2 regions of the Halomonas sp. IOP_6 genome follow, and region 1 is predicted to be linked to the other one. Evidence: predicted binding sites of a transcription regulator. Region 1 holds the regulator's gene; the other holds the start of a gene.
What was found. Region 1 encodes PhoB, which activates phosphate uptake and scavenging genes when phosphate is short. Its sites were predicted from a motif close to TGTCATANNNNTGTCANA; they were not measured.
Positions count from the first base shown of each region.

Region 1 (14,915 bases):
GTGTTGTCAGGTTATGTCCTAAGGAAAGTTGGATGCCTGCCTCTTGGAAAGCATCAGCCAGTGCCTGGCCGAGCGGTTCGGGGAGCAGACGTTGCAGCGGTGTACTTTCTGGCGCAATGAGAGTGACTTGGTGGCCGCCAGCATGGAGATCATTGGCGAACTCGCAGCCCACCAGCCCAGCACCGACAACTGCGACACGTTTAGTAGGCGTTGCTCCTAATGCGGCATAAAAGCGGCGATACTCGTCTAAGTCGTTAATGGTGAAGCATCGTTTGGCGACACTTTCGGGCACGCTGAACGGCCTATGGGGAGCCGCTCCAGTGGCTAACACCAGATCGTCGTAGTGGAGCTGTTGGCCATTACTGAGTTCTACGCGTTGGTTATCCACATGCAGATGTGCGACCTGGGTGTGGGTAATTAACTCAGCGTCCAGTTCTTCTGCGACGCTGCTGGCGTCACGTTGGGCGAGTTGGTCTGGCGTTAAGCGTTTCGCAAAGCCTGTAGAAAGCAGCGGTTTACTGTAATCATCGCCACTATCGGCACTAATAAGGGTAATGGCACGTGTATCACCCTGTCGGCGTAGGGCGCGCGCAAGGCCAATCCCCGCCATACCGGTGCCAATAATAATCAGTGTCGAATGGGAATATAGCGATATCTCGTGTGAGGGCATGCAGTCACCAAAAGTCGGCAGAACAAAAGCCTGTGAGGTCACCATGTTACACTAGCTTTCTGTGTATTGACCGCCTTGGAGACTTTGGTGATCGCCCCTACTGTTCGGCAAGCTTCCCTATTTCCTCATCGACTATTTCCTCACTGGCTCCCTGTTGCTGCGGCTCGCCCTGCAATGAGCGCTTCGTGGTGGCAGTGGGTGGCATCGACGGACTCCTTAACGACGCGGTTAACCATCGCAGGCGGCACAAACGCGTTTCGGGTGCAATTGTTACGTCAAACGATTGGCTTACCTCTGCGGGACGAAGCGCTAGCGCTGGGAATTGAACCGCGCCGCTATGCATGGCTGAGGGAAGTAGCGTTGTGTGTAGGTGATAAGCCCTGGGTAGTAGCACGCTCGGTAGCGCCACTTAGTCAATTACAAGGTAAGGGGTTAGAAGGGCTTGGCGAGCGTTCACTAGGCAGCTGGCTGTTTCAACAACCTGACTTGGTGCGCGGGCCACTCTACGCCACTCGCCATCAGCCACGCTTTGTCGCGGAACACTCTGCGTCGCTTTTAGATAGCGTATGGGGTCGGCGCTCAGTGTTTCAGCACAGTGGGCTGTCGCTGTTAGTGCAGGAATACTTTTTATCAACCATGGCAGATGATCTTGCCCTGTCTTCGCGCTAGGCTATCGCCAGCGTTTTCTTTTTGAGAGGTAAGCATGGACCGTTCTCTGTTGAGGCCAACGGGGTGGGCTCGAGTGGCTGATTTTTTACATTTAATGCGGTTGGATCGCCCGATTGGTACTTGGCTATTGATGTGGCCCACCTTGTGGGCTTTGTGGATAGCGGCAGAGGGCGTGCCTGGACGGAATGTTCTGCTGATCTTTATTGCTGGCGTTTATGTTATGCGCGCTGCGGGCTGCGTGGTTAATGATTATGCTGATCGTCATTTCGATGGCCATGTAAAGCGCACTAAACATCGTCCTCTAGCCACTGGTCGTATCAGTGAAGCCGAGGCGCAGTTGCTGTTTATAGCGCTGGTAGCCACTGCTTTCATTTTAGTGCTATTGACCAATTGGTTTACGGTGCTGTTGTCGATAGGTGGTGTTGTATTAGCGTTCATTTATCCGTTTATGAAGCGCTACACCCATTTACCTCAGGTGGTGCTGGGGGCTGCATTCTCTTGGGCGATCCCCATGGCATTCGGTGCGGTATTGGGTCATGTACCGTTTGAAGCATGGCTATTGTTTAGTGCTAATGTGCTGTGGACCGTTGCCTACGATACTCAATACGCCATGGTTGACCGCGACGATGACCTAAAAATTGGTATCAAATCTACCGCGGTGCTGTTTGGTAGCGCTGATCGTCTGATAATTGGTGTGCTGCAAGTGGCGGCACTTGGACTACTTGCCTGGGTAGGATGGCGTGTTGGTTTAGGTGGCTTTTTCTGGCTTGGGCTAGCCGCTATGGCTGCCACGTTTGTCCACCAACAACGATTAATTGCTGGCCGTGAGCGCGACCGCTGCTTCCAGGCATTTCTTAATAATCATTGGTCAGGCTTGTTAATTTTTGCAGGTATTGCACTAAGTTGGTGGCCAATAACTGGCTAAATATCCTCTATGTCATAGAATTGTCATCAAGTCATGGTGTTATCGTCACTGACATGTCTTTGAACTGTTTTTTTGAACTATTTTTTTAAATTAGTTTTCATTGAACACCGTGAGGCCCTGGAATGACCGCCAAGACCGTTTTGATTGTCGATGATGAGGCGCCTATTCGCGAGATGATCGCAGTGGCGCTGGAAATGGCTGACTATCGCGTGCTTGAAGCGGATAACGCCCAGGATGCCCACGCGATGATGGTTGACCACCAGCCAGATCTGCTTTTGCTGGATTGGATGATGCCGGGCACCAGTGGTATTGAGCTTGCAAGGCGCTTAAAGCGTGAAGAAGCCACTGCCGAAGTGCCTATCATTATGCTGACCGCTAAAGGCGAAGAAGATAACAAGATTCAAGGACTTGAGGCCGGGGCGGATGACTATATCACCAAGCCTTTCTCTCCCCGCGAACTGGTGGCTCGCTTAAAAGCAGTATTGCGACGTACTACCCCCCGTGGTGTCGAAGATCCTATTGAAATTAATGGCTTGCTATTAGACCCAGTGAGCCATCGTGTGAGTGCTTACGGTAAGGCGTTAGAAATGGGGCCGACGGAGTACCGCCTGCTGCAGTTTTTCATGACGCACCAAGAGCGCGCCTATACACGTAGCCAACTGCTCGATCAAGTGTGGGGTGGTAACGTATACGTTGAAGAGCGGACGGTAGATGTTCACATCCGACGTCTACGTAAGGCCTTAGGGGAAGCTCACCAGAGTCTCATTCAAACGGTGAGAGGCACTGGGTACCGTTTTTCCGCGCGGGTGTAACGGTGCGCCTGTGGAGCCGAGAACTATGGCGGATTGCATGGTTAGCTGCCCTGGGGGCTTGTCTCGGATGGTTGCTAGGTATGCCAGGGCTTGGGGTTGCTGCAGGCCTTGCCGTTTGCTTGGTTTATCAACTGCGCCAACTGCGTGCACTCTTTAAGTGGTTAACGCTCCACCCTCATGATGAACCCCCTGCTGCAAGCGGTATGTGGGGCGAACTTTTTGATCGCTTGTATCGCTACCAAAAGAGCCAACGGATTACCCAGAATCGCTTACGTGCCACCCTTGCACGTATCCAGGAATCATCCGAAGCGATGCGTGACAGTGTCGTTATGCTAGATCGACATGGTGACTTAGAATGGTGGAACAGTGCTGCGACCGAAATGCTGGGCTTACAAACGGCCCACGACCGTGGCCAGCATATTACCAACCTGCTTCGTGATCCTCGATTTATCAGCTACTTTAATGCGCGTAAATACGGTGAGCCGCTGACCTTAACGTCGCCCATCGATGAACGGCGTATCCTGCAATATCAAATTACACTCTATGGTGATGATGAACGCTTGGTAATGGCGCGAGACATTACCCGTTTGCATCGCCTAGAGCAGATGCGTCGTGATTTTGTCGCCAATGTTTCCCATGAGCTGCGCACGCCGCTAACAGTACTGACGGGTTATTTAGAAACTTACGGCGACTTGAAAGAGCAACTTCCACCACGTTTGGGCCGAGGTATTGCTCAAATGGAAGAGCAGACGAAGCGTATGCAAAACTTAGTAAATGATCTGCTACTGCTCTCTCGGTTAGAAATTGACCAAGGTGGCGAGGATCATCATGCGCTGGTGTTAGGGCCGATGCTCGACAGTATTCGCCGCGATGCGCTAGCGCTCTCTAATCAACAGCACAATGTCCAAGTCGTGCTTGAAAGTGATGCGCGGCTCATTGGCAGCGAGCAAGAACTGCATAGTGCGATTTCAAACCTAGTGTTTAACGCTGTGCGGTATACGCCAGAGGGTAGTCAGATAACACTTCGCTGGAAAACCATGCCGAATGGCAGTGCTTGTATTGAAGTCGACGACGACGGCGAAGGAATAGATCCTGTCCACATTCCGCGTTTAACCGAGCGTTTTTATCGTGTTGATAAAGGTCGCAGTACGGCTACCGGTGGAACGGGCCTTGGTCTAGCGATTGTGAAACATGTGCTGCTGAGACATGATGCACTGCTACAAATTGAATCCCACCCTGGCGAAGGGGCTCTCTTTCGCTGTGTTTTTCCGCCATCACGCGTTGTCGAAGACGAGTCCATACCGCGCAATGCTGTCTAGATGTTGTATAAGTGTGTCACGGTGTCATGTAAGTATGGTCAAATAATGCTCATGTGCCATTTGTAGCCACTTTTCCTGCCTAAGTTGAAAGATTCTAAACGTCTTATTTATTTCTTAAAATATATAAATTAATGTTTATTAACGTTTTTTTATTATTTTTTGCTTTTTGGCATGGCATCTGCAGTGTCTTAAATAAGAGAGAAAACCACAGGAACTGGTAAGCCGAAAGGCAGTCTTTCTTACCATTTAGCAGTATTGAACAGCGATCGAGGAGATGGAATATGATGTCCAAGGAATTACTCAAGAAAGCTGGTATTTTAAGTGTAGCGTTTGGTCTGGTTGCTAGCCCTGCGGTATTTGCTCAAGAGCCAGCGGATCCAGCAAACAATATTTCCCCAGATGAACAGCCTGTCGATTCTCAGCCTGGAAGCACAACAGATTCAAGTGATTATGACAGCCAAGATTTGACCCATGACGAAGGTGATAACGCCAGCGACATGAATCCTAGTTCAACGAGCCAGGACGATTCAGAGTCCGGCTATGACAGCACAGATGAGTTGCCTGAAGAAAATAGCGGCATGTAACATTAACTTTGGTTACATATCTTTTCAAAAGGTATTATAACTCTTACGCTTATGGATGAGCTATTCAGAGGCAAGGATGTCAAATCGCATGGATGCTCCTAGATTCAAGGATTGAATCTTTCGACGGTCAACACGCTAGTTAGGGTTAATTCCAAGGTTGGAGCCCCTCAAACGGATAGGAAGCTAGCGTTACGTATCGCGATACTAAGAGTGCTCAAGACCCCACTTCGGTGGGGTCTAATTTTTTGTGTATAGTATAATCATTGTTACATTGCCCACTGTTTCTTGGTATTAGAAATGCAATTATTCAGATGACACGTTCAGCGACTGGCAAAAAAGGGTACCTTGTATCATTACATTGTCGGTTGCTCCATGTAGTAAGGAGCTTTTATTTATGTTGTTGAAATCATTTGTTAAAAATACTTCAGTTTTGGGCCTCTCGCTGGGCCTTATCGCAAGCCCAATGGCATTTGCGCAATCTTCCATTGAGTTGAACCAAGAGCGTGCTGATAACCAAGAAATTATTCAGCCTCAATCTCGTAACACATCGGGCCCTGCGACCTATTCAGCTAAGGATCTGATTAACGACAATGACAATACTCTGATATACACTCCCTCAAGCCGTTCCAGCACAACCGATGATGACTCTAAAGCTAAAGATAGAGCAGGATATCACGCTGAAGAACTCAACCGTGAAGAGGGTAGCAGTACACGCTGGTAAAGAAGGCTGTGGTTAAAAGTGAGTGACAAATAAGTTTTTTAGTAAAAACCCCGCTTTGACGGGGTTTTTATGGTTAAGACGATTATCGATTGATCCCGTTAATGCTGATGATGGCGATCAGCCGCGTTGCTTCCTTCTTGGGCGCTTTGAACCCAAACTTCTATTTCAATATCGTCTTGCTGGGCAAATTCGAGTGTGATTGGAAACCGGTCACCTTCTTCCAGTGGCTGGTGTAATCCCATTAGCATTAAGTGATAACCGCCACCCGGGCGCATTGTCAGCGTTTCGTCTTTAGCGATTTCGATAGCACTGACGTGGCGCATTTTCATCATATCGCCTTCCATCTGCATATCATGTAGCTCAACACTTTCGCTCACAGGTGTCTGCGCGCTGACCAGTGTGACGGACTCTGTATGAGCCGTAATATCCAGATAAGCGGCACCATTTGCCACACCTGGGGGGGTTGGCGTGGCAAAAGGATGAGCGATCCTTAACTGGTCGGTTTGAACGTCGTGAGCCGACGCGAGAGAGATTGAGCCAGTGAGGAGAGCCGTCAACCAGAGTGCGCGGGTCAGCATGGTCGTATTCCTTTTAGGGGCCTTATCTTCTTAACAAGGCTTATGCTTAATCTTGAGAATAATAGTGCAGCCAAACAACCTTAAGGTAACAAATAGGTTGTGTCAGCGTTATAGCGATTAAGCCATCAGCGATGAGGCGTAATGTCGCGCGTGCCGCGGTAGTGGTCGTCCCACATTAATACGGCGCCTGCCACTGCACCGGGAATTAAGAACAGGTTGGCGAGAGGGATCCAGGTCACTAGCATAATCAACCCGCCGTAGGTGAGACTTGGCCACCACCGTTGCGATAGTCGTGTCCGCATATCGCGAAACGTTATCTTATTGTTATCCATAGGATAATCTAAATAAGTGATTGCCATGATCCACGCGGAAAAAAGGATCCACAAAACAGGGGCTATCAGGTTTAGGCCGGGTATCCAGCTAATAATAAACAGTATGACCATGCGTGGCAGGATATAGCCGAGTTTGACTAGCTCGCGACCCAAGGCATCGACAGCGGTTTTAGCGAGCCCACGGTCATCCAGGGGTTCACGCCCTGTCGCTTGACGTTCTACCTTCGCTGCTAAAAAACCATAGAAAGGTGCGGCGATTAAGTGGGTGACCAGGGTGAAGGTAAAAAAGATCACCAGCAGCAGGCTGATAAAAAACAGTGGCCAGATTAGCCATGAGAGCCACTCAAGCCAGCTTGGTACCATTGTCATAGCACTGTCTAGCCAACCAGAAAAGCGGTTGACCACGAAACTGAGCATGCTGGCATAAACGATTATATTGACCACGATGGGTAGGAAAATATAGCGCCGCAGACCTTTCTGGTATACCAAGCGAGTGCCTCGGCTCAGCGCTGTCATCGCATCCAACATGTTTGCTCCTTAGAAAAAACGCCCAGAGGGGATATCTGGGCGTATTGCAGGAGGAATCGCGTGCTAGGTCAAGATTTTTTAAGTACCTGCGGGTCGATCGCGTCGGGATCGCTATGGCGAATATCTAACCCTTTGACCAAGTAGACAACGTACTCCGCCAGGTTGTTGGCATGATCACCCACGCGTTCTAAGGCACGTAGCACCCACATAATGCTAAGTACGGAGCTAATCGAACGTGAATCTTCCATCATAAAGGTCATCAGCGAGCGCATGGCGCTACCATACTCGTCGTCAACGAACTCATCTTCGCGCACAACTTGCATTGCAAGATCGGTATCAAAACGAGCAAAAGCGGTAAGTGCATCGCGAAGCATTTTACGTACATGCTCGCTGATATGGCGTACTTCCACTAAACCGCGAATGTTGCCACTATTTTCGCTTAACAGCAGCGCATTTCGAGCAATTTTGCTGGCTTCATCGCCAATACGCTCAAGGTCAGACGTTGCGCGAATAACCGCCAGCACTAAGCGCAAATCGGAAGCCGCTGGCTGACGACGCGCTAATACCCGCGTACATTCATCGTCAATTTGCAGTTGCAGGTCGTTCACTTGGCGGTCATTGTCGCGCACTTTCTCAGCAAGACGGCTGTCACCTTCCAGTAGCGCAAAAACAGCATCTTGCACTTGTTTTTCCACCAGACCGCCCATGGCCATCAGGTGGGTTTTTAGCTCCTCCAGCTCTTGGTTGAACTGGCGAGAGATATGTTGGCTGTGGCTATCGTTCGTAATATCCATTGAGCACTCCTGACGTGATGTCTTTGGGGCCTAGGTGATGCGGCCGGTGATGTAGTTTTCGGTGCGTTGTAAACGCGGGTTGGTGAACACTTGATCCGTTGGCCCGTACTCAACGAGTTCACCGTGCTGCAAAAAAGCCGTGTAGTCAGAAACCCGCGCGGCTTGCTGCATATTGTGGGTAACCAGCACAAGCGTTAGCTGTGATTTAAGGTTACGAATCAGCTCTTCAATTTTCAGCGTCGAGATCGGGTCTAAGGCTGACGCTGGTTCATCGAGTAGCAGTACATCCGGCTGTACGGCAAGCGTACGAGCAATGACCAAGCGCTGCTGCTGGCCGCCAGATAGCTGCCAAGCCGAGCGGTGCAGACGATCTTTAACCTCATCCCACAGTGCTGCCGATGTAAGTGCCCATTCGATAATGTCGTCCCGCTTCCGCTTGGGTAAGCGTTGCTGTAAACGCAGGCCAAAGGCCACGTTTTCATAAATTGACATAGGGAAAGGGTTGGGTGTTTGAAACACCATCCCAACGCGCCGTCGCAACTCGGTAACATTCATGTCCGGGGCATGAATATCCTGACCTTCAAGCTGAATATGGCCACTGTGTGTTACCGATTCATTAAGGTCGTGCAGTCGATTAATCGCGCGTAGCAGCGTTGACTTTCCACAGCCTGAAGGGCCAATAAAGGCCGTTACACGGTGGCGTGGTAGGTCTAATGTTAGATCGCGCAACGCCATTTTCCCCGCATAAGCGAGGTGAAATTTTGCAATGCTCAAGCAGCGCTGTTCGGCAGGAAAATGCGTCACGGGCGCGAGAGCCGCTTTGTTGGACGATAAAGACGCTAACATTCGTTTCCTCGCTGACGCCTCAGATAATGACGCAGAAATATGGCAGTTAGATTAAGCACGAGTACGATTAACACCAGCAGCAGTGCGGTGGCGAAAACCAGCGGAATTGCGGCCTGCACATCTTCACCATGAAAGGCGGTATCAAATAAATGATAGCCGAGGTGCATAAACTTGCGCTCTAGATGAAGGTAGGGAAACTCACCATCTACAGGCATTTGCGGCGCTAGCTTGGCGACGCCCACTAGCATTAGCGGCGCCACTTCGCCCGCGGCTCTGGCGACGGCTAAAATCATCCCCGTTAGCATGGCGGGCGTTGCCATGGGCAACACCACCCGCGTCAACATTTCCAAGCGTGTCGCACCCAGCGCAACGGCACCTTCCCGCTGGGCATCGGGTATGCGTGCTAGCCCTTCTTCGGTAGCGACAATCACTACAGGTAACGTGAGCAAGGCAAGTGTTAGCGAGGCCCAAAGAAGGCCGCCGGTTCCAAATGTGGGTGAGGGCAGTTCATCGCTAAAAAACCAGCTGTCGATAGAACCGCCTACTCCGTATACAAATACGCCAAGGCCAAACACGCCATAAACGATTGAGGGCACGCCTGCCAGGTTGCGTACGCCAATGCGAACTAAGCGTGTTAGGCGGTTTTGGTGAGCGATTTCGTTTAAGTAAATGGCAGCGAGAACCCCAAACGGAGTAACGATCACTGACATCAGAATGACCATTAAGACGGTGCCAAAAATGGCTGGCCAGACGCCTCCGCCAGTATTTGCGGCGCGTGGCCCTTCACTTAGAAATTGCCAGATGCGCTGCCCCCAGGCGATGGTTTTTTGTCCCCAGGACATGGCATTTGGTGATTGAAAGTAGGTAACACTTGCCAGCGGCTGTCGAAGTATTTGACCATCGGCAGTGGCTAGCACTAACGTTCCAGGGGGCCGCTGCTTGACGGGTAAGGCAAGCGCATCATGGATGAAAGTCCAGGCAGCTTGTTCTGTTAACCGTTGATCGCCACTCTCCACCGTCATTAAACGGCCTATAAAATCACCCCATGGGGTGCGCGTTAAGCGGATAAGGTCGGCTGGCTCGGCCTGTTGGCTAATATCATCAATGGTAATCCACTGCCAGTTGCTTCCTGTAATATCCTGATTACCAGTGAAATAGAGCCGTTCTGACCCTGCTCCCTTGGGCAGCGTCGTTTCACGAACTGGCTGCCCAATGACGATATCGCCTGACTTGAGGGTAACTTCCTCTAATGGCGCTGGCCAAAAATGGCCTAACCCCCGAATCGTCAGCAGCGTTAATAATGCTGCCAACATTAATAACGAAAGCGCCACGCAGGCAGCACAAAGCCAAGGCCAGAGCCCGCTGCCGCTCATTTTTAAAAAACCAACGTTTGAAAAAACAGCCCGCTGCCAACGCATCAGAGTGAGCTCCCTAAGCGTTGATAGCGTCGGCGCAATCTCTGTCTGACAATTTCAGCTAACGTGTTCACCACAAAGGTAAAAATGAACAAGGCCAGTGCCGCCAGTATCAGTAAGTGATAGGTCAGCCCGCCTGGTGAAGCCTCGGGAAGCTCAATGGCGATAGAGGCTGATAGCGAACGTAACCCTTCAAACGGACTGGCACTAAAGAGCGCGGTGTTACCGCTGGCCATTAACACAATCATGGTTTCGCCCACGGCGCGGCCAGCGCCAATCATCACCGCTGAAAAGACTCCAGGAGCTGCCGTGGGTAGGGCAACTTTCCACAGTGCTTGCCAGCGGCTAGCGCCTAGCGCTTGAGCACCTTCCATTAAGGTAGGGGGAACATCGGCAAGTGCATCTTCCGCGAGCGAATAAATACTGGGAATCACCGCAAATCCCATCGCAATACCCACAATCAGTGCATTTCGGGTGGCGTAATCAAGGCCGTAACGTTGATCAAGCAAGCGTCGCAGGTCGCCGCCAAGCCAGTGTTGTTCAATGATGGGAGCAATCCATATTGCCAGTACAGCCATGCCAGCCAACCAGGGAATAAGCCATAAGCCTGCCCACGAAAGCGGTAGTCGTTGGCGAACGTGGACGGCCGTCCGATACCATAGATATCCCGCTAAGGCTGCACTAAGAGGTAGCCAAATAATGATCATCAAGGCACTGGCCAGGTTTCGTTCCACCCAGGGGGCGAGTAATAAACCGGCAATAAATCCGATGACAACGCCAGGCACTGCTTCCATCAACTCAAGCGTTGGCTTCAAACGGCTACGGAGCCGTGCTGACATAAATAGCGCAGAGTACATTGCCGCGCCTAGGGCAATGGGCGTTGCGAATAGCATGGCCGCCAGCGCGGCTTTTAACGTGCCCCAGGCAAGAGGAGAGAGTTTAGCGAGGCTGAACGTGTCGCCCAAGGCGAGCAGCGGTAGCGTTTCCCATACAAGGAAGACGCCAATGGCTAAAATTGCCAACAAAACACCAATACCACCGGCGGTGATAAGCCCGGTAGCAAGTCGGTCTTGTATATGGCGCAGCGGCTGACGCGAAAAGGGTAGCCGGGGAAGAGTCATGTCGACATCATAGAAAAGCGAAAGCCATCACGAAAATAAGCATGCATGGTCGAGTCTCCTTACCCTATCGTTTATTTATGACAATTAAATGACAGTTCACGGGTGTTGGCGCTGAGCATCACGCAGCTGATTGGGTAGCGGCACAAAGCCAGCTGCTTTGACAATCTGCTGACCCTCTTCCGAAAAGATAAGTGTCAGAAAGGCTTGCTCCACGGGCGGCAATGACTCGCTGGGTGGCAGGTTCACGTAAAGATAGAGATCGCGTGATAATGGGTACTTTCCTTGCTGAATAGAGCGTTCGTTGGGCGCAACGGCAGCTCCGGATTCATCTACTAGGCGTAGTGCGCGCACCATTGGATTTAAATGGTTGTAGCCTGCATAGCCCATAGCATTGAAGGACTCTCCTACCGCAGCAATGACCGCCGATGAACCTGGGTGTTCACTGATATCTAGGCGAAACTCGCCATCGCACAGGGCTCTTTCCTGAAAGAGGCCATGGGTACCCGACGCTAGGTTACGACCATGCAGGGCTATTTGGCCATAAGGCCAATCCGTCGCCGGTACCAGCGTACTCCAGCGCCGGATGGGGTGGGGAGCACCGCAAGCGAGGCTAGTTGAAAAAATCGCATCGACTTGTTGGAGTGTCAGGGTATCCAATGGGTTATGGCGATGTACCACCACCACTAATGCGTCCCGAGCAACACGAAGCTCAAGCGGTGGATAACCGTAGCGGTCAATAAACTGCTGGCGTTCTGCATGGGTCATGGGGCGTGACATCGGCCCTAGGCGGGTGGTGCCAGCCACTAAGGCAGTCGGCGCGCTGGCTGAGCCGCCGGCCTGAAATTGCAGGTTGATATCCGGGTGGCGGGCGCTTAAGGCTTCGCCCCAGCGCAGCACTAAGCCTGCCATAGTGTCAGAACCGACGGCACCTAACGTGCCGCTCACCGAGGTTGGCTGCCCCCAGGCAAGATTGCCCGCCATTAGAAGCCAGCCAGTCAGAAGCAGTAGCAGTTGATGTTTTCTCACACGTCGTAAATTGTAACGCTTCAAACGACACCCCTCTTGTGATTAACTATTACCAGCCTATTGCGATGCAGCAACATCACAACAATAACCTTTTGAAGCGACCACCTTATGACACCGCTGGACACCGATTTGGACGATGTACCTGCTCCGCAGGGGCAGCTCACCTTAAAGTTACTGGCTTCTCGGCAAGATACCAATCTCTATGGTGATATTCCGGGCGGTTGGTTAGTTAACCAGATGGATCAAGCCGCCGAGCTAGCTGCGGGCCGAGAGGCAGGCGGTCGCACAGCGACCGTGGCTATCGAAGCGATGGATTTTTTAAGCCCGGTGCGCGTGGGGTCTATGGTGAGTGTCTATACCTGCGTGCAGGAAATAGGCCATAGCTCGATTAAGATTGATGTTGAGGTATGGGTGCGCCCACCTCAAGGCCGTCACTTGGAAGAGCGACAAAAAGTGACCGAAGCGCGCTTTGTTATGGTGGCGTTGGATGATAATGGGCGTATCCGTGCGGTGCATAGCTGAGAGATTGGTTGACCATTAACATCGCAAAAGGGCGCCTCGGCGCCCTTCTTTGTGTCGCTACTAAAAGATGGCGGAATTTCTAGGCGCCGACATTATCGCGGTTTTTCAGGTAAGCGTATTCGCCTACATCACTGAACGGACGCACCAATTTCTGGAAGGCTGAGTAAGAGTCATAAACGCGGCGAGACTCTTCGTCATTGTCTACTTGGCGTTGGATCGCCTCTTTTGAAGATTCATACAGCGCTGCCATCACGTCTTCTGGGAAGGTGCGCAGTTGAACACCGTGTTCATCGACTAGTGTTTCAAGCGCCTGAGCATTACGGTAGGCAAATTCACTGATCATGGCGAGATTAGAGGCCCGTGCGGCTTCACGGATAACGTCTTGCAGATCTTCTGGCAGGGAATTCCAAGCGTCTAAATTGACAGTGCCTTCCAGCACGGCTGTCGGCTCGTTCCATGCGGAGGTGTAGTAGTAATCCGCCACTTGGTGAAGGCCAAACGCCATATCATTGTAAGGCCCGACCCAGTCCGCTGCATCAAGTGCGCCGGTTTGCAGCGAGGTGAAAATTTCTGAGCCTGCCATAGTGACGGTACTGACGCCAATGCCGTTCATCGCTTCGCCAGCAAGGCCTGGCAAGCGAAGTTTTAGGCCCTGCATATCGTCTAGGGAGTTAATCTCTTTTTTGAACCAGCCGCCCATTTGCGTGCCGGTATTACCGACAGCGAAAGGCTTAAGGTTGTGGTTGGCGTAGATTTCATCCCACAGTTCCTGACCGCCTCCGTGATACAGCCACGCATTCATTTCGGTGGTGTTCATACCAAACGGCACAGCGGTGAAAAACTGTGAGGCCGCGACCTTGCCGCGCCAGTAGTAGGATGCGGAATGCCCCATCTCTGCAGTACCCGCAGCGACCGCATCAAACACTTCAAGTGCAGGCACAAGTTCACCAGCACCGTGTACACGTATGCGCATGCGGCCATTGGAGAGCTGCTCGACCCGGCGCGCGAAGTCATTGGCACCTGTGCCAAGCGCTGGGAAGTTTTTCGGCCAGGAGGTCACCATATCCCAGGTATAGGTTTCGTTGGCGCTAGCAGTGGAAACAAAAGGTGCAGCAGCGACACCGGCGGCACCGAAGCCGGCGGTTTTTAGAAATTGGCGGCGTTGCATGGCGGGCATAACTCCGAAATTATCTGATGTTTTTTTATTAACGCGCAGTGAGCGCAGTGTCCATCAGCCAGTATGCGCTAAGCAGGTTTTAATGGGCAAGTGCTCGCCTACAGCTTTACGCTTACGTTAACGCCACTCAAAGAGGGGCGAGTTTGGCAAACCCTAGCACGAGCCATTTCACCCCTTCACCTTCAAAGCTGACCTGTACGCGGGCGCGGGCCCCTTCGCCCTCCGCATTAAGAATGATGCCTTCGCCAAACACCGGATGCATTACCCGCTGGCCAACATGCAGGGCAGGCAGGTCGCCGTCGCTTTCAACACGCTGCTGCGCAAAACTTGAGCGTGAAGCGGTAACGGGACGGGAAATATGACCACGTAGGCGGACTTCTTCCAACAGATGAGGCGGCAGTTCGCGTAGAAAGCGCGATGGCCTGGGGAACACTTCTTTGCCGTGCAGGCGGCGAGTTTCAGCATGGGTCAGGTAGAGTTTCTGCATCGCACGGGTAACGCCGACATAGCAAAGTCGTCTTTCCTCTTCGAGCCGCCCTGGCTCTTCGATCGACATTTTATGAGGAAATAGGCCCTCTTCAACACCGGCAATAAAGACTATGGGAAACTCCAAGCCCTTAGCAGAGTGCAGGGTCATCAGCTGCACGCTATCTTCAAACTCATCGGCTTCATGGTCGCCTGCATTAAGCGCCGCTTCGGATAGAAACGCTTCCAGCGCTGCCATGCCTTCGCCTGCCTCCGGGGTTTCGAAAGCATCGCCATGGGTAAAGGCGCGCGCAGCAGTCACCAGTTCTTCCAGGTTTTCCACGCGCGCCTGGCCTTTTTCGCCGCGCTCGCTTTTGTGATGCTCGATCAGGCCAGTATGAGTGGTGATGT
Region 1 is NZ_JAIRBO010000004.1:137,403-152,317, forward strand. It holds gene K7H08_RS09015 (NAD(P)/FAD-dependent oxidoreductase) at 1-670, opposite strand, end outside; gene K7H08_RS09020 (chorismate--pyruvate lyase family protein) at 758-1,339, shown strand; gene ubiA (4-hydroxybenzoate octaprenyltransferase) at 1,374-2,264, shown strand; gene phoB (phosphate regulon transcriptional regulator PhoB) at 2,387-3,076, shown strand; gene phoR (phosphate regulon sensor histidine kinase PhoR) at 3,079-4,395, shown strand; gene K7H08_RS09040 (hypothetical protein) at 4,677-4,979, shown strand; gene K7H08_RS09045 (hypothetical protein) at 5,374-5,700, shown strand; gene K7H08_RS09050 (copper chaperone PCu(A)C) at 5,799-6,278, opposite strand; gene cysZ (sulfate transporter CysZ) at 6,404-7,138, opposite strand; gene phoU (phosphate signaling complex protein PhoU) at 7,207-7,932, opposite strand; gene pstB (phosphate ABC transporter ATP-binding protein PstB) at 7,963-8,778, opposite strand; gene pstA (phosphate ABC transporter permease PstA) at 8,772-10,196, opposite strand; gene K7H08_RS09075 (ABC transporter permease subunit) at 10,196-11,314, opposite strand; gene K7H08_RS09080 (PstS family phosphate ABC transporter substrate-binding protein) at 11,411-12,364, opposite strand; gene K7H08_RS09085 (acyl-CoA thioesterase) at 12,449-12,862, shown strand; gene K7H08_RS09090 (TRAP transporter substrate-binding protein) at 12,942-14,030, opposite strand; gene uvrD (DNA helicase II) at 14,167-14,915, opposite strand, start outside.

Region 2 (14,915 bases), on a different contig from region 1:
CCCGGGCAGCACGGTGAAAGACCTGGATATCACCCGCATCGTCACAGTGGACCTGGGCTCGGGCGAGACTGGACAGTATCTCTACCGCCAAGAGCAAAACCAGAATTCCAACTCAGAGCTTGTTGCCCTGAGCGCCACTGAGTTTTTGGTGCTTGAACGAGATGGCCGTTTTCTGAACGGTGGTCCTGATGGCACTGAGGCAGCGACACCCGATGCTCAGAAGCAGGTTTATCGCATTGACCTTGCCTCAGGCACCAATCTTGAAACGGTCTCAGCCAACGGCGACCTGAAACAGGATGCCGAACTGGGTCTAACCTTGGCAGGCAAAACCTTGGAAGAAGTGGTTCTAGAGCAGGGATGGGGTGCTCTGGCCAGCGCTGGAATTGAGCCAGTGAGCAAGTCTCTGGTGGTGGGTATGGTGGCGGAAGTCAACTATCCCCACGATAAAATGGAAGGTCTATGGGTGATTGATGACCAACGCTTGGGGGTGCTGAACGACGATGACTTCGCCACCTGGTCCACTGAGGGTCAACTCGAGCAGAAAATGCTGGACGCCAACACTGTGGATGGCGGCCGCCTGTTTATTATCGAGGCCGACCTGAGCACCGATTGATCAACGTAGCGGCCTAGCTAACCACGCAACTCCCTTCTAAATGAACGCTGCGCGCCCTAGGTTTGGCTATTTTGTTTAGCTGTCCTGGGGCGTGTTTGTGTCTTCGTCTCCCTCGTGACTATCTTTTTTGTTTGCTTCTTTCTTACGTGGGTCTTCGCTGTCTTCATCCAGCCAGGTGCCACAGCGCAGGCAGTAACGAGCGCGCTTTTCGTGGCGGTCATGGCCACAGCCGGGGCAGGCTTCTTCTGAATAACGGTCTTCACGAATAGAGCGGATAACCTGGGCGGAAAATACCCCGGTAGGCACAGCGATAATCGAATACCCCAACAGCATCAGGATCATCGTGATCGCTTTGCCTAACGACGTGGCTGGGACAATATCGCCGTAGCCCACCGTGGTCATACTGACGATCGCCCAATACATCGACATAGGAATACTGGTAAAGCCGGCTTCTGGCGACTCGATGGTGTACATCAGCGCAGCAAACAGTATGACGACCATCATGATGCTGCTAAAAAACAGCAGGATTTGACGAAGGCTGCGTTTAAGCGCATCGAGCAGTAAACGCCCCTCGCCGATAAACTCCATCAACCTCAGAATCCGGAAGATGCGTAGCACTCGCAGTATCCTTACGATGACGAGTCCGTGCGCACCAGGCATCAATAGTACTAACCAAGCTGGGATAATCGCGATCACATCGACAATGCCGTAGAAGCTTTTGAGGTAAATCGTTGGGCGCTCTAAACAGTAAATCCGCACCGCCAGTTCAATGCTGAAAAGTAGCGTAAATAGCCATTCTGCATAGTAGAAAATGTGCCCGTAGCGTTCGGAATAACTATCTACGCTGTCCAGCAAAATGACCGCCACGCTGATTAGAATGGCGATAATCAGCGCAATATCAAACCCTTTGGCTCCCGGCGTATCAGACTCGAAGATAATATGGAAAAGCCGTGTGCGCAGTCCTTCCGCACCGGGAGTTAATTGAAAACTCATCGCGACATCCTGAAGTGGGCTGAATGTTTCTAGCGTAGCGTGGTTTGATAGGCGAAGCGATGCGCCAGGGTTAACGCAGCAGCGCCATAAGCGGACGTTGGATGGCCATTTTTATTCAGTGCTGTGGTCAGTGTTTGAGCATCGCGGCGGGAGCTTTCATCTAACTGGGGATGGGTCGCCAGTGTGGCTAACGCTTGCTGTGCGATAGTTAAGTGTTCCGCAAGACCACTATCGTGGTAGGCGTCCAGCGCCACTGTGGCTCTGTGTAGCCACTCAGCCGGTGCGTCAGCTTCAGGTAGTGCCCACTGCTGCACGCCTAATGCATTGCCGCGAGCGGCTTTGCTGGTATCAGAAGGGCGCAGCGGTACGCTTTCCGCGAGCGTTAATGCTAGCGCCCAAAGCGCCTCTGGTTCACCCGCTTTGAGTTCCAGCTCGACCTCGCAAATTGCCGCTTGAGCACCACCGCTGACAATCTCTCCTTCGTCCAACACTAGCTCTATACGGCTTCCCTGCCAGTTGATTTGCCAGCTGCGCCGGGTAAAGTCGGTGCGCAGCGCAGGGCGTAGCGCGGAAATGACGGTGCCTAGTGAACCTTTGAATGGCGGTAGGGTAGCTAAGCCATGCTGGTCAAGCTGTGGGCTAGGAACTTGCCACTCCCACTCTTGTCGGGTAGAGAGGCCGCCACCACCATGACCGGCAGTTTTCACCGTTTGTAGCACGCGATCATCAACTTGGCGTAAGCGCACGGCAATCCGTGCATTCGCCATATCGCCCGCAGGGGTATCGAAATAGTTGTTCGACAAATGTTGCCGTTGGGGTGTTTCGGCTAGTGCCGCGTGGCACAGCAGCGTGTTTAGTTGAGCTGGCGCAAGGGCGAGTTTAAGCTCTATTTCGGTAGGCGCTGAAACAGAATCAGCAGTAGATGTTGAATTTTTCATGACATTAGCCACCTTTGTATTGTGACATTTCAATTAATTTTACATGACATTGTGAACTTTTCATGACGGCGGCGAGCGCACTCTTTATACTGGCGCCGCCATTTCCAGGCTCCCCGAAAACAGGCTAAAGGCTATATGGTTACCTCCAACCCTTTTTCCGCGATGTTTGGCCGCTCGCCATTCCAGCCGCTGCTGGCCCACATCGTCAAGGCCAATGAATGTGCCGACCAACTGTTGCCGTTCTTCGAGGCATCGCTTGCCGGTGATTGGGATACCGCAGCTGTACTGCGTGAAAACGTTACCCGCTTAGAGCATGACGCCGACACGTTGAAAACAGAGCTTCGGCTTAACCTGCCCAATACGATGTTTCTTCCCGTCTCGCGGTCCGACTTGCTCGACCTTATCAGCGTGCAGGATAAGATCGCCAACAAGGTGCGCGACATTACCGGCATTATGCTGGGGCGTAAAATGCGCGTACCCGATGAGCTGGCCGATCCCATGCGCGATTATATGCGTACCAGCGTGGCGTGTGTGGCCCAGGCTCGCCAAGCGCTTGAAGAGCTGAAAGAGCTGCTTGAGTCCGGTTTTGGACGCAATGTTTCCGATGTTATGCAGAATATGATCCGTGAGCTGCACACACTTGAGCACCAAGCTGACAGCCAGCAGATCGCGATACGTCGCCAGCTGTTTGAGCTTGAAAGCCAACTTCCTCCTGTTGATGTGATTTTCCTTTACAAAATCATTGAGTGGGTCGGTGAAGTTTCTGATCGCGCTGAACGCGTGGGCAGCCGCCTACAGATTTTGACCGCACGCTAAGGGATACCTATGCAGATTATTGCCCAGCACGGTGAAATTTTTATCATTCTGGCCTGTTTGTTTGGCTTTTTTATGGCTTGGGGCGTTGGTGCGAATGATGTTGCCAATGCGATGGGAACCTCGGTGGGGTCAAAAGCGATCACCATCAAACAAGCCATTATAATTGCGGTTGTCTTTGAGTTTTTAGGTGCTTGGCTGGCGGGTGGTGAAGTGACCAACACCATTCGTAAAGGCATTATCGACCCAGAGTTGCTCCAGGAAGACCCGCAGTTACTGGTGTACGGTATGCTGGCAGCGTTGCTGGCAGCGGGTACTTGGCTACTGGCAGCATCGATGAAAGGTTGGCCGGTTTCCACGACGCATTCCATTGTAGGTGCCATTGTGGGCTTTGCCGTAGCGGGATTGGGTGCTTCTACGGTGGATTGGGGCGCTGTTGGCACCATTGCGGCAAGCTGGGTCGTTTCTCCTCTGTTGGCAGGTACTATCGGTTTTGTGCTGTTTAAATCAGTGCATCACCTGATTTTTGAAAATGATAATCCATTTGCTGCTGCCAAACGCTATGTACCGGGCTACGTATTTTTGGTTGGTTTTATTGTGGCGATGGTCACGCTAACCAAAGGCCTATCTCACGTTGGGCTGGACCTGACCTTTAGTCAAAGCCTGCTGCTATCGATTTTGTTAGGGCTTGTGATCATGGGTATTGGCCTGTTGATGCAGCGTCGTATCAAGTTCGAGAAAAATGCCAACGACCACTTTGGATACGCCAACGTTGAGCGCGTCTTCGGCGTATTAATGATCTTTACTGCATGTGCCATGGCGTTTGCTCACGGCTCTAACGACGTTGCGAACGCGGTTGGTCCGCTTGCGGCGGTCATTAGCGTGGTACAAACTGGCGGCCAAATTGAAGGCTCTGCGCTAGTGCCCTGGTGGGTATTGGTACTGGGCGGTGGTGGCATCGTGGTGGGCTTAGTAACTTACGGCCACAAAGTCATTGCCACCGTAGGAACCGGTATTACTGAACTCACTCCCAGTCGTGGTTTTGCCGCCACGCTGGCAGCAGCGACCACGGTGGTATTAGCTTCCGGTACGGGTCTGCCGATTTCAACCACCCATACACTGGTAGGGGCGGTATTAGGTGTAGGGCTTGCTCGGGGTATGGCGGCACTTAACCTGCGTGTCATTGGCACCATCGCCATGTCATGGCTGATTACGCTACCTGCCGGGGCTGGTTTGGCTATTCTGTTCTTCTTTATGTTCAAAGGCATGTTTGGTTAACAGCAAGGGATAACCCAGCCCAATACGTTACTGCTTGGCCAAACGCACAGCGGCATCTTCTTTTTCACAAGAAGGTGCCGCTGTTTTTTATGCTCTGTTAAAGTAAACGCTGATACTTTCATTCACCTGCTGCCGGAGAGCGGCCCTTGGACACACGCTTCCCTTTTGTTGATTGGTTTCGTAATGCTTCCCCTTACATTAACGCGCACCGGGGACGAACCTTTGTCATCTTAATTGAGGGCGAAGCCATGGCGTCTGGCCGAGGAGAGCAGCTGATTCAGGATTTAGCGCTGCTACACACCCTGGGGGTGCGGCTAGTTGTGGTGTTTGGTATTCGCCCACAAGTGCATGACGCATTGACGGCTGCCGGTGTCGAGCCAACACGGGTGGATGGCCGTTGGGTAGCTGACCGAGCGGTGATGACCCACGTGGAACAGGTGGCCGCGCACCAGCGCTTATGGCTAGAAGCTCGTCTTTCCTTGGGGCTGCCTAGCACGCCACTACACGGTGTAGAGCTTAGCGTGATTTCCGGCAACTTGGTGACCGCTAAGCCATTAGGAGTGCGCGAAGGCGTCGATTTTGATCACAGTGGTGAAGTACGCCGAGTGCGCTCGAGCGCCATTGAAGGGCTGTTGGAAAAAGGCTCGCTAGTGCTGCTGCCGCCGCTGGGTTTCTCCAGCACAGGTGAAGTGTTTGATTTAGATGCCTCGGAAGTCGCACAACATGCTGCCGTCGCGCTGAAAGCGGATAAGCTGATTCTATTAGGCGAATCGGAAGGGCTTGAAGACGAGCAGGGCGCGCTATTGCGCCAGCTTTCCCCGGCAGAGGCCGAGCCGCGCCTGCAACAGGCGTTACCGGGCAGTGAGTTGGCACGCCACTTGAACGCCGCCTGCACCGCCGCCAGGGAAGGGGTAGCGCGCACCCACCTGCTTTCCTGGCGTAACCATGATGCACTGCTAGGGGAGTTATTCACCCGTGACGGCGTTGGCACCATGATCACCCAGCACCGCTACGAGCAACTGCGCCCAGCCACGTTGAATGACGTCGCTGGCCTACTAGAGCTGCTGGAGCCGCTGGAGCGACGTGGCATGTTGGTGGCTCGTTCGCGGGAACGACTAGAGCACGAAATCGACGACTACATGGTCATCGAACGTGACGGCATGGTGATTGGCTGTGCAGCATTGCATGTTTTTCCAGACACCACGGTGGGGGAAATGGCCTGTGTCGCGGTGCACGGTAACTATCGCGGCGGTGAGCGCGGCGAGCGCTTAGTGGAAGCATTAGAACGCCGCGCCCGGCAGCGTGGGCTTTCCGAAATGTTTGTGTTAACTACCCACACGGCCCATTGGTTTGTCGAACACGGCTTCCGTCCCGCTAGCCTAGATGACCTGCCGCCGTTAAAACGCGAAGCCTACAACCACGCCCGAAAATCCAAGGTGTTGGTGAAAAATCTAGCCTAAAAACGCTTACTTAAAGAGAAATATCTAGATGAGCCGGGTGTCTTTGCGACACCCGGTTTCGCATGCGTGTAAAAAATAAATGCAAATATTTGGTCATTTTATTAATTTGTGCAATTATATTTGCAGATGCGCTTGTAGATAAACTCGGCAAAGCCAATCCAAGCCCATCTAAACCAAACCAATAACAACACCGTTATCTACACGCTACGTCACTCACACATAACCAATAACATCGACGTCACGAGGATTTCTCCATGAAAACACTAACCACGTTAATGGCTGCTACTGCATTTTCTCTCACTGCAGCGACTGCCGCCGCAGACAAGCTAGTGGTTGCCACTGATACTGCCTTTGTGCCCTTTGAGTTTGCTCAAGACGGTGAATATGTCGGTTTTGATATCGATATGTGGACAATGATTGCCGAAGAGCTTGAGCTGGATTTCGAACTAAGGCCAATGGATTTCAATGGCATTATTCCCGGCCTGCAGACTGGCCAGTTAGATGTTGCCCTGGCGGGGATTACTATCCGTGAAGACCGTGCTGAGGTGATTGATTTTTCGGATGGCTACTACGAAAGCGGCTTCCGCATCATGGTGCCAATTGATAGTGATATCGAAAGTGCAGAAGACTTAGCAGGTAAAATGCTGGCCGTTCGCACCGGCACCTCTGCTGCTGACTATGCACGGGAAAACTTCACCGACACCGAGCTACGCCAGTTCCCCAATATCGACAATGCCTACCTGGAGTTACGCACCGGCCGCGTTGATGCCGCGATGCATGATACGCCCAATGTTCTCTACTACATTGCCACCGCTGGTGACGGCCAGGTAAAAGCCGTGGGTGAACAGATGATGGCGCACGAGTATGGCATTGCGTTCCCCAAGGGAAGCGAGCTGGTCGAGCCAGTTAACCAAGCATTAGCGGCTATGCGGGAAGATGGCCGCTACGACGAAATTTATGCGAAGTGGTTCGGCGAAGCGCCCAGCAAATAATCTCCTGAAGTTTTATTTACTAGCGGAGGGCTTCCTCCGCTGACGTTGCATTGCCAGGAGAGTCTAGATGAATATCGATTGGTCGATTGTTATAGGATTTTTGCCCGCGTTGCTCAATGGCGCAAAAATCACGCTGTATATCACCGTAACGGGGTTGATCGGTGGTATTGCACTGGGGGCTGTTATTGGCCTGATGCGCGCCTACGGTGGATATATTCTCAATACACTGGCGTTTATCTACGTCGAAATCATTCGAGGCACGCCGATTGTTGTACAGGTGATGTTTCTGTACTTCGCCTTGCCGGTGCTGGTGGATATCCGCATTGACCCGATGACGACAGCAATCCTTGCGATTGTCATTAATGCTGGGGCGTACGTTGCTGAGATTGTACGTGGCGCAGTGCTATCAATTTCAAAAGGATTAACCGAGGCAGGACGCGCCATTGGTTTGCCACGCTGGAAAGTGGTGGTCTATATCGTTGGTCCACTCGCCTTTCGCCGCTTAATTCCGCCGCTGGGTAACCAGTGCATTGTCAGCCTGAAAGATACCTCCTTGTTTATTGTGATCGGTGTTGGCGAACTGACGCGCACCGGCCAGGAAATCATGGCGGCTAACTTCCGCGCGGTCGAAATATGGACGGCAGTTGCCGTGTTCTACCTGATTATGACCGGCACGTTGTCGCTGCTGCTGCGTATCATTGAGAAGCGGATGAGGATCTTATGAGCGCCATCATAGAGTTCAAGAATGTGTCCAAGCACTTTGGCCAGCTTAAGGTACTTGATAAGGTTGACCTGGATATCAATCGTGGCGAAGTGGTCGTGCTAATAGGACCGTCCGGTTCTGGAAAATCCACCTTGCTGCGCTGTATTAACGGGCTGGAAATGATCACTTCGGGTGACCTTCTCGTTGACGGCATGAGCGTTAAGGGTGGCAACAAAACGCTACGCGAAATTCGCCAGGAAGCGGGCATGGTCTTCCAGCAGTTCAACCTATTTCCACAAATGACAGCGCTGGAAAATGTGGCCTTTGGCCAACGCCATGTGCGCAAAATGGGACGTAAGGCGGCTGATAATAGTGCCCAGGAACTATTGGAAAAAGTCGGCCTGGGGGATAAATCGAAACACTATCCTCATGAGCTTTCTGGTGGGCAGCAGCAGCGGGTCGCTATTGCTCGGGCGTTGGCGATCAAACCCAAAGTAATGCTGTTTGATGAGCCTACCTCAGCGCTTGATCCTGAACTCAAGCAGGAAGTACTGAATGTTATGCAGAAACTGGCAGAAGAGCAGATGACCATGGTGGTGGTGACCCATGAGATGTCCTTCGCCAAGCAGGTTGGCACGCGCTTGATTTTTATGGAGCACGGCAAAATTGCGGTTGATGCCAACCCTGTTGATGTCATTGATAACCCGCCTAATGACCGGATGAAGGATTTTCTGCGCCATGTCTAAACAAACGAGCTCTATTGGCTGGCAGATTATCAATGGGCAGCCACGCGACATCGGCGTTGCCCTTGGGCGCGCAGGCCGCGATGCGGTGCATCGCTTTTTGCTGCCAAGCGCTATCTGGGCTGAAATTAACGACCCAATTCACCGGAACGCTGTTGCTACCATGGCAGCCAATACGCAGCGTGATTTTCCTCAAGTGTGGGAAGAGCTAGAGGGACTTGCGGAAGGACTTAACCTGCCCATTGAAGCGGTATTTGCCTGGAACTGCCGGGGTGACCTGTTGGCCCATGCACCGGACGGCTGCACGACTTTGGTTCTCTCCGGAGAAACACCGCTGGTGGCGCATAATGAGGATGGCCTGCCATTCTTCCGTGGCCACTGTTTTATGGCTGAAGTGACATCAGCAATGGGAGAGGGGTTTACCGCTTTCTGCTACCCCGGCTCGATACCGGGCCACACGCTGGCGTTTACCCGCCAGGGCTGGGTGCAGGCGGTCAATAATTTGCGTTTGCTTAATGTTACGCCCAGGGTGCCAAGAATGGTGTTAGGACGGGCGGCATTAAGCCAACCCAATGTGGCCGGCGTCGTGGCACTGTTGCAGCGTTACAATGAGTGCGGTGGCTTTCATTTTTCGCTGGCCGAATGCGGGCAGCGAGAGGTGATGAGTATTGAGTTTGGTGGTGGGGAAGCTGCCCAGCTAGTACTCAATGCCCCCAGCGTGCATGCTAATCATGCGCTGTATCACCCCAGTGGTCTGGCATCTCAATGGATTACTGACTCCTCACGAGACCGACAGCAGCGTGGAGATCAGCTGCTAGCGGAAGGAGAGACTGCGCCGTTGGCCATCTTGCATGATCAACAAGCCAGCGGTCTGCCCATTCTGCGACTGAGCGCTGACGACCCTGATCACGAGAATACTCTGGTCACGGCGGTCATGCGTCTTGAAGTGGATGGTGTAGCATGGCAACTTTATGATCGCCCTGGAGCGCCACCGGCTTATGACGGAAAACTCTTCTTCGCAAGTTGACTCTTCGCCCTCTAAACACTCGGTAGCTGAGTGCCAGCCCCCGGAAACCGTTGATGGCCTACGTGAACTGGCGCTTAGCATTGCCCGGGGCGAGAGCGAGCTACGTCTTGGCCCCAAATCGCGGGAAGTGCTGGCACGCCTGATCGACCTTCAGGGGGATCAGGTGCTGCTGTCTATTTCTTCGGCAGCTCGTCGGCTAGAGGTCAACCCATCGAGTATTTCTCGTTTGGCACGCTCTCTCGGTTATGCCCGTTTCAGCGATCTACAAAGAGTTCTGTTGAGCGCGAACTTTACCTCTTCTGCCTCTTTTTACCGCGACCATGCTGCCAGCGCGTTGGCAGCAGACAAGCACAGTTTGCATGTCCAGGCGGAGCAGTTATGCGCTGAAAATAAGCACAATATCGACCGCTTTCTGCAAGGGGTGAAGCATGATGATATTGAAACTTTCGCCCAAACAGTGATCAGTGCGCCCAGGGTTCGGTTGTACGGAGTACGTCAGTTTCATGCGCTATGCAGTTTCTCAGCCTACGGGTTAGGCATGCTGCGCCCTGATGTAGCGCTGCTTAGCGACGCCACCAATGGGGTTGCGGAAGGGCTGGCGTCGTTATCGGAAGGTGACGTGCTGATTGCCGCCAGTTGCCAGCCCTATACGCGCCAAGTGGTGGATGTGTGCCGGATGGCGCAGGCTCATGGCATTCAAACCTTGGCCGTAACCGACTACGCCAGCTCCGCATTGGTCGAGTATGCCCAGGTATCTATCCTGGTGCCCCATGAAAGCAGCTTTATTTCCAACAGCATGGTGGCTTATTTTGCCGCCATGGAGTGCCTGATTAATGCCTGTGCCACGCTGTCAGGAGATGAAGCAGGTAAGGCAATTTCGCGACGGGACCGCTTTATCACCGAGCTGGATATTGAAATGCGTTAAGAGCTAAAGCCTCCAAGTGATTGTTTTGTTTTTTATCTGCATCAAAGTGGTGAGATAGCGCTGGTGTTAGCAGTTTTACACCATGGTAAGTCATCGGCTAGCGACTATAGTGAGTGAGGCCTGTTCACGTTAGCAGCTGACGTGATTCCTACGGCGACCACCAAGGATTAGGAGGCACTATGCAGCAGCCCGATAAAGACGACGCAAAGAAAGAGCAGAAGAAAGATCAACGCGACGACGACCAAGACGACGCCAATCCGATGCCCGACACGCATCACGTCAATCCCGATAGCGACGGCGACTCGTCTTCCAAAAGCTCGCCTTCTAAGAAAGAGTAACCGCCCTTCAACAATGCGTTATTCCTGCGGCGCTACTGTTTGTAGCGCCGTTTTACTTCCACGTTTAGCCTGCCTTCGCCTAGCCTTAGCGAGAGCTTCTGGCCTGGCGCGGTGTCCTCTGCCCGGCGGATGACATGGCCTTTTTCATCCTGGGCAATGGCATAGCCGCGCCCCAACACCGCAAGCGGGCTGATGGCATTTAGTTCACGGGCGGCGCTACTCAAGCGTGCCTGACGCACTTCCAGCGCCCGCTGCATAGCGCTGGCTAAACGGCGCTGGAGCTGACTAACACGCTCTTGCTCTACGCGGTGCAGGCGCACCATGTCTTGGCTGGCTAAGCGTTTGCTTAACTGGGTGACCCGCACTTGCTGCTGCTGAACGGTTTGCTGCATGGCGCGCTGCAGCCGTTGGCAAAGGGCGGTAACGTGCTGGCGTTGACGCTCAAGCTGCTCGCCTGGGTGGCGAAGGCGGGCGCGCAAAGTATCCAACCGTTGGCTATCCCGCTCTAAGCGTGCCTGCATGGCACGCTGTAAGCGGTTTTCTAGCTGTGTTAATTGCTGCTTAAGTGCATGTTGGTCAGGCACTAAACGCTCGGCCGCTGCTGATGGGGTAGGGGCGCGTATATCGGCGGCGAAATCCGCCAGGGTGACATCCACTTCGTGACCCACCGCCGACATCACCGGCAAGCGGGAGTGAAAGATCGCCCGTGCCAGATGCTCGTTATTAAACGCCCACAGGTCTTCTAAGCTACCGCCGCCGCGGGTGATCAGCACCACATCCTGGTCAGGGTCTAAGCGCGCCTGTCGGTTCAGTAACCCCAGCGCCGAAATCATTGCAGGGGCGGCCTCGGTGCCTTGTACAGGCACCGGAATCAGCGTGACATCTGCCAGTGGCCAGCGCGCCGCCAGTACCGCCAACACATCGCGAATCGCTGCGCCGCTGGCGGAACTCAATATCAAAATTTTGCGGGGAGGAAAGGGCAGGGGGCGCGTATTGGCAAACACGCCTTCTCCTTCCAGCTGCGCTTTTAGGCGCTCAAACGCTGCCAGCAGTTCCCCCAGGCCCGCCGCCTGTACGGCGTCGGCAATCAACTGATAGTCGCCGCGCGGTTCGAACAGCGAGACCCTACCGCGCAGTTTTACCTGATCGCCATCACGCATTGGTGCCGCCACAAAACGCGCCCGCTGGCGAAACAGCGCACAGCGAATCTGCGCGCGGTCATCCTTCAAGGTGAAGTAAATATGCCCAGACGCCGGGCGGGAAACATTGGAAAGCTCGCCTTCTACCCACACTTCGCCCACATCGCGCTCAAGGGTCTGTTTGGCGCGCTGATTCAACTGACTAACAGAAAGCGCTTGTGGTGTATCGGGCATAGAGCAACCTTAAAAAGAGAATGAGCGAGCGGGTAGCTTTCGCAAGAATCCTAGCTTATTAGCCATTGGTCTGGATTGAAAACCTTCTTCACATTGCTGGAAAGGCCCTCAAAACGCTATAATAGGGGATTAACTTTCCACGCCCCACTTCCTCTTCTATCAGGGTGTTGCCGCTATGCTACGTATGGCCCAAGAAGCACTTACGTTCGATGACGTACTCCTCGTTCCCGGCTTCTCCGATATTCTGCCCAAGGATGTCAGCCTCAAAACCCGCCTGACCCGCAATATTTCACTCAATATCCCGCTGCTTTCCGCTGCAATGGATACCGTTACCGAAGCGCGTCTAGCAATTGCGATGGCTCAGGAAGGCGGCATCGGCATTATCCATAAGAGCATGACCATGAGTCAGCAAGCTGCTGAAGTGCGTAAGGTTAAAAAGCACGAAAGCGTGATTGTAAAAGATCCGGTCACCGTTAGCCCTAAGGCGAAGCTGGATGACCTGCTGGCGATGGCGCGTGAGAACGGCTTCTCAGGCTTTCCCGTCGTAGAAGGCGAAACCCTGGTGGGTATTGTGACCGAGCGTGATATGCGCTTCCAGCCTAACCACGGCGACAGCGTAGCGGACATCATGACCCCCCGCGAGCGGTTGGTTACCGTCAAGGAAGGCACCGACCTTGAAACCAGCAAAGCCAAAATGCGCGAACACCGCATCGAGAAAATGCTGATTGTGGATGACGAGTTTCATCTGCGCGGTTTGGTAACTTTCCAAGACATCGAAAAAGCCCGCACTTACCCGATGGCTGCCAAAGACAGCGACGGCCGCTTGCTGGTAGGTGCTGCCGTGGGCACTGGCCCGGAAACGCCTGATCGCGTTGCTGCGCTGGCCGAAGCCGGTGTCGATGTGATCATTGTTGATACTGCCCACGGTCACTCTAAAGGTGTTATCGACCGCGTACGCTGGATCAAAGAGAACTTCCCCAACATTCAAGTGATTGGCGGCAACATTGCCACCGGCGCTGCCGCCAAAGCGCTGGCTGAAGCGGGCGCAGACGCCGTTAAAGTGGGCATTGGCCCCGGTTCTATCTGCACCACGCGTATTGTGGCAGGCGTTGGCGTTCCGCAAATCACCGCGGTGTCTAACGTGGCGGAAGCGCTGAAAGAGTTCGATATTCCGCTGATCGCCGACGGCGGCATTCGCTTCTCGGGTGACTTAGCCAAAGCCATCGCCGCTGGCGCAAGCGCCGTAATGGTCGGTGGCCTGCTGGCCGGTACCGAAGAAGCGCCGGGTGAAGTTGAGCTTTACCAAGGCCGTACCTACAAAGCCTACCGCGGCATGGGCTCCATGGGTGCCATGTCTCAGAGCCAGGGCAGCGCCGACCGCTACTTCCAAGACAAGAGCGAAGGTGCCGAGAAGCTGGTGCCGGAAGGCATTGAAGGCCGCGTACCCTATAAAGGCATGATGGGCGCTATCGTTCACCAGCTGATGGGCGGCCTGCGCGCCTCCATGGGTTACACCGGCTGCCGCAGTATTGAAGAAATGCGTACCAAGCCGGAATTTGTACAAATTACCAGCGCTGGCTTTAACGAATCCCACGTTCACAACGTGCAGATCACCAAAGAAGCTCCCAACTACCGGGTGAGCTAACCAGCACGTTTAGTTAAATGGCGCGGCGGGCATTGCCCCGCCGCTTGCTTTTTGGCCTTAACAGCGGCACCCACACCGCTTAACCGAGACCCCGCCATGAGTGACATTCACGCCCATAAGATCCTGATTCTCGACTTCGGCTCCCAGTACACCCAGCTGATCGCCCGCCGTGTGCGTGAGATCGGTGTATTCTCCGAAATCCGCGCCTTCGACATCACCGAAGAAGAAATTCGCGAATACAACCCTAATGGCATCATCCTGGCTGGTGGCCCGGAATCGGTGACCGAGTTGGATTCCCCGCGAGCACCGGCGTGCGTGTTCGAAATGGGCCTGCCGGTGTTTGGTATCTGCTACGGCATGCAGACCATGGCCGAGCAGCTTGGCGGCAAAGTTGAAGGCTCTAACCAGCGCGAATTTGGCTACGCCCAGATTCAAATCGACGGCGACACCCCGCTGTTCAAAGACATCAAGGACCACATCGATACCGACAGCGGCAAAGGCCTGCTAGACGTATGGATGAGCCACGGCGACAAAGTCTCCCAGGTGCCTGACACCTTCACCGTGACCGCTTCCACGCCGAGCTGCCCGATTGCCGCTATGGCCTGGGAAGAGAAGCAGTTCTACGGCGTACAGTTCCATCCGGAAGTGACCCACACCCTGCAAGGTCAGCGCATTCTTGAGCACTTCGTGCTGGATATTTGCGGCGCTGAAAAACTCTGGACGCCGGCACAAATCATCGAAGACCAAGTACAGCGCGTACGCGAGCAAGTGGGCGACCGCCATGTACTGCTTGGCCTTTCCGGTGGTGTCGACTCCTCAGTTGTAGCAGCGCTGCTGCACAAAGCCATTGGCGACCAGCTGACCTGCGTATTCGTCGATAACGGCCTGCTGCGCAAAAACGAAGGCGACCAAGTGATGGAAACCTTCGCCAAGCACATGGGCGTGAAGGTGATCCGTGTCGACGCCGAAGACCTGTTCCTCGGCAAGCTGAAGGGCGAAAATGACCCGGAAGCCAAGCGCAAGATTATCGGCAACACCTTTATCGACGTATTCGATGAAGAAGCCAGCAAAATT
Region 2 is NZ_JAIRBO010000002.1:182,546-197,460, forward strand. It holds gene K7H08_RS04415 (esterase-like activity of phytase family protein) at 1-613, shown strand, start outside; gene K7H08_RS04420 (ion transporter) at 689-1,606, opposite strand; gene K7H08_RS04425 (CYTH domain-containing protein) at 1,636-2,544, opposite strand; gene K7H08_RS04430 (TIGR00153 family protein) at 2,680-3,360, shown strand; gene K7H08_RS04435 (inorganic phosphate transporter) at 3,370-4,635, shown strand; gene argA (amino-acid N-acetyltransferase) at 4,782-6,095, shown strand; gene glnH (glutamine ABC transporter substrate-binding protein GlnH) at 6,350-7,087, shown strand; gene glnP (glutamine ABC transporter permease GlnP) at 7,155-7,811, shown strand; gene glnQ (glutamine ABC transporter ATP-binding protein GlnQ) at 7,808-8,536, shown strand; gene K7H08_RS04460 (C45 family autoproteolytic acyltransferase/hydolase) at 8,529-9,560, shown strand; gene K7H08_RS04465 (MurR/RpiR family transcriptional regulator) at 9,532-10,485, shown strand; gene K7H08_RS04470 (hypothetical protein) at 10,665-10,823, shown strand; gene xseA (exodeoxyribonuclease VII large subunit) at 10,856-12,196, opposite strand; gene guaB (IMP dehydrogenase) at 12,372-13,841, shown strand; gene guaA (glutamine-hydrolyzing GMP synthase) at 13,938-14,915, shown strand, end outside.
Region 2: K7H08_RS04425 (CYTH domain-containing protein) is a predicted target of PhoB. The motif match lies at 2,576-2,593, and genes of this name have one in related genera.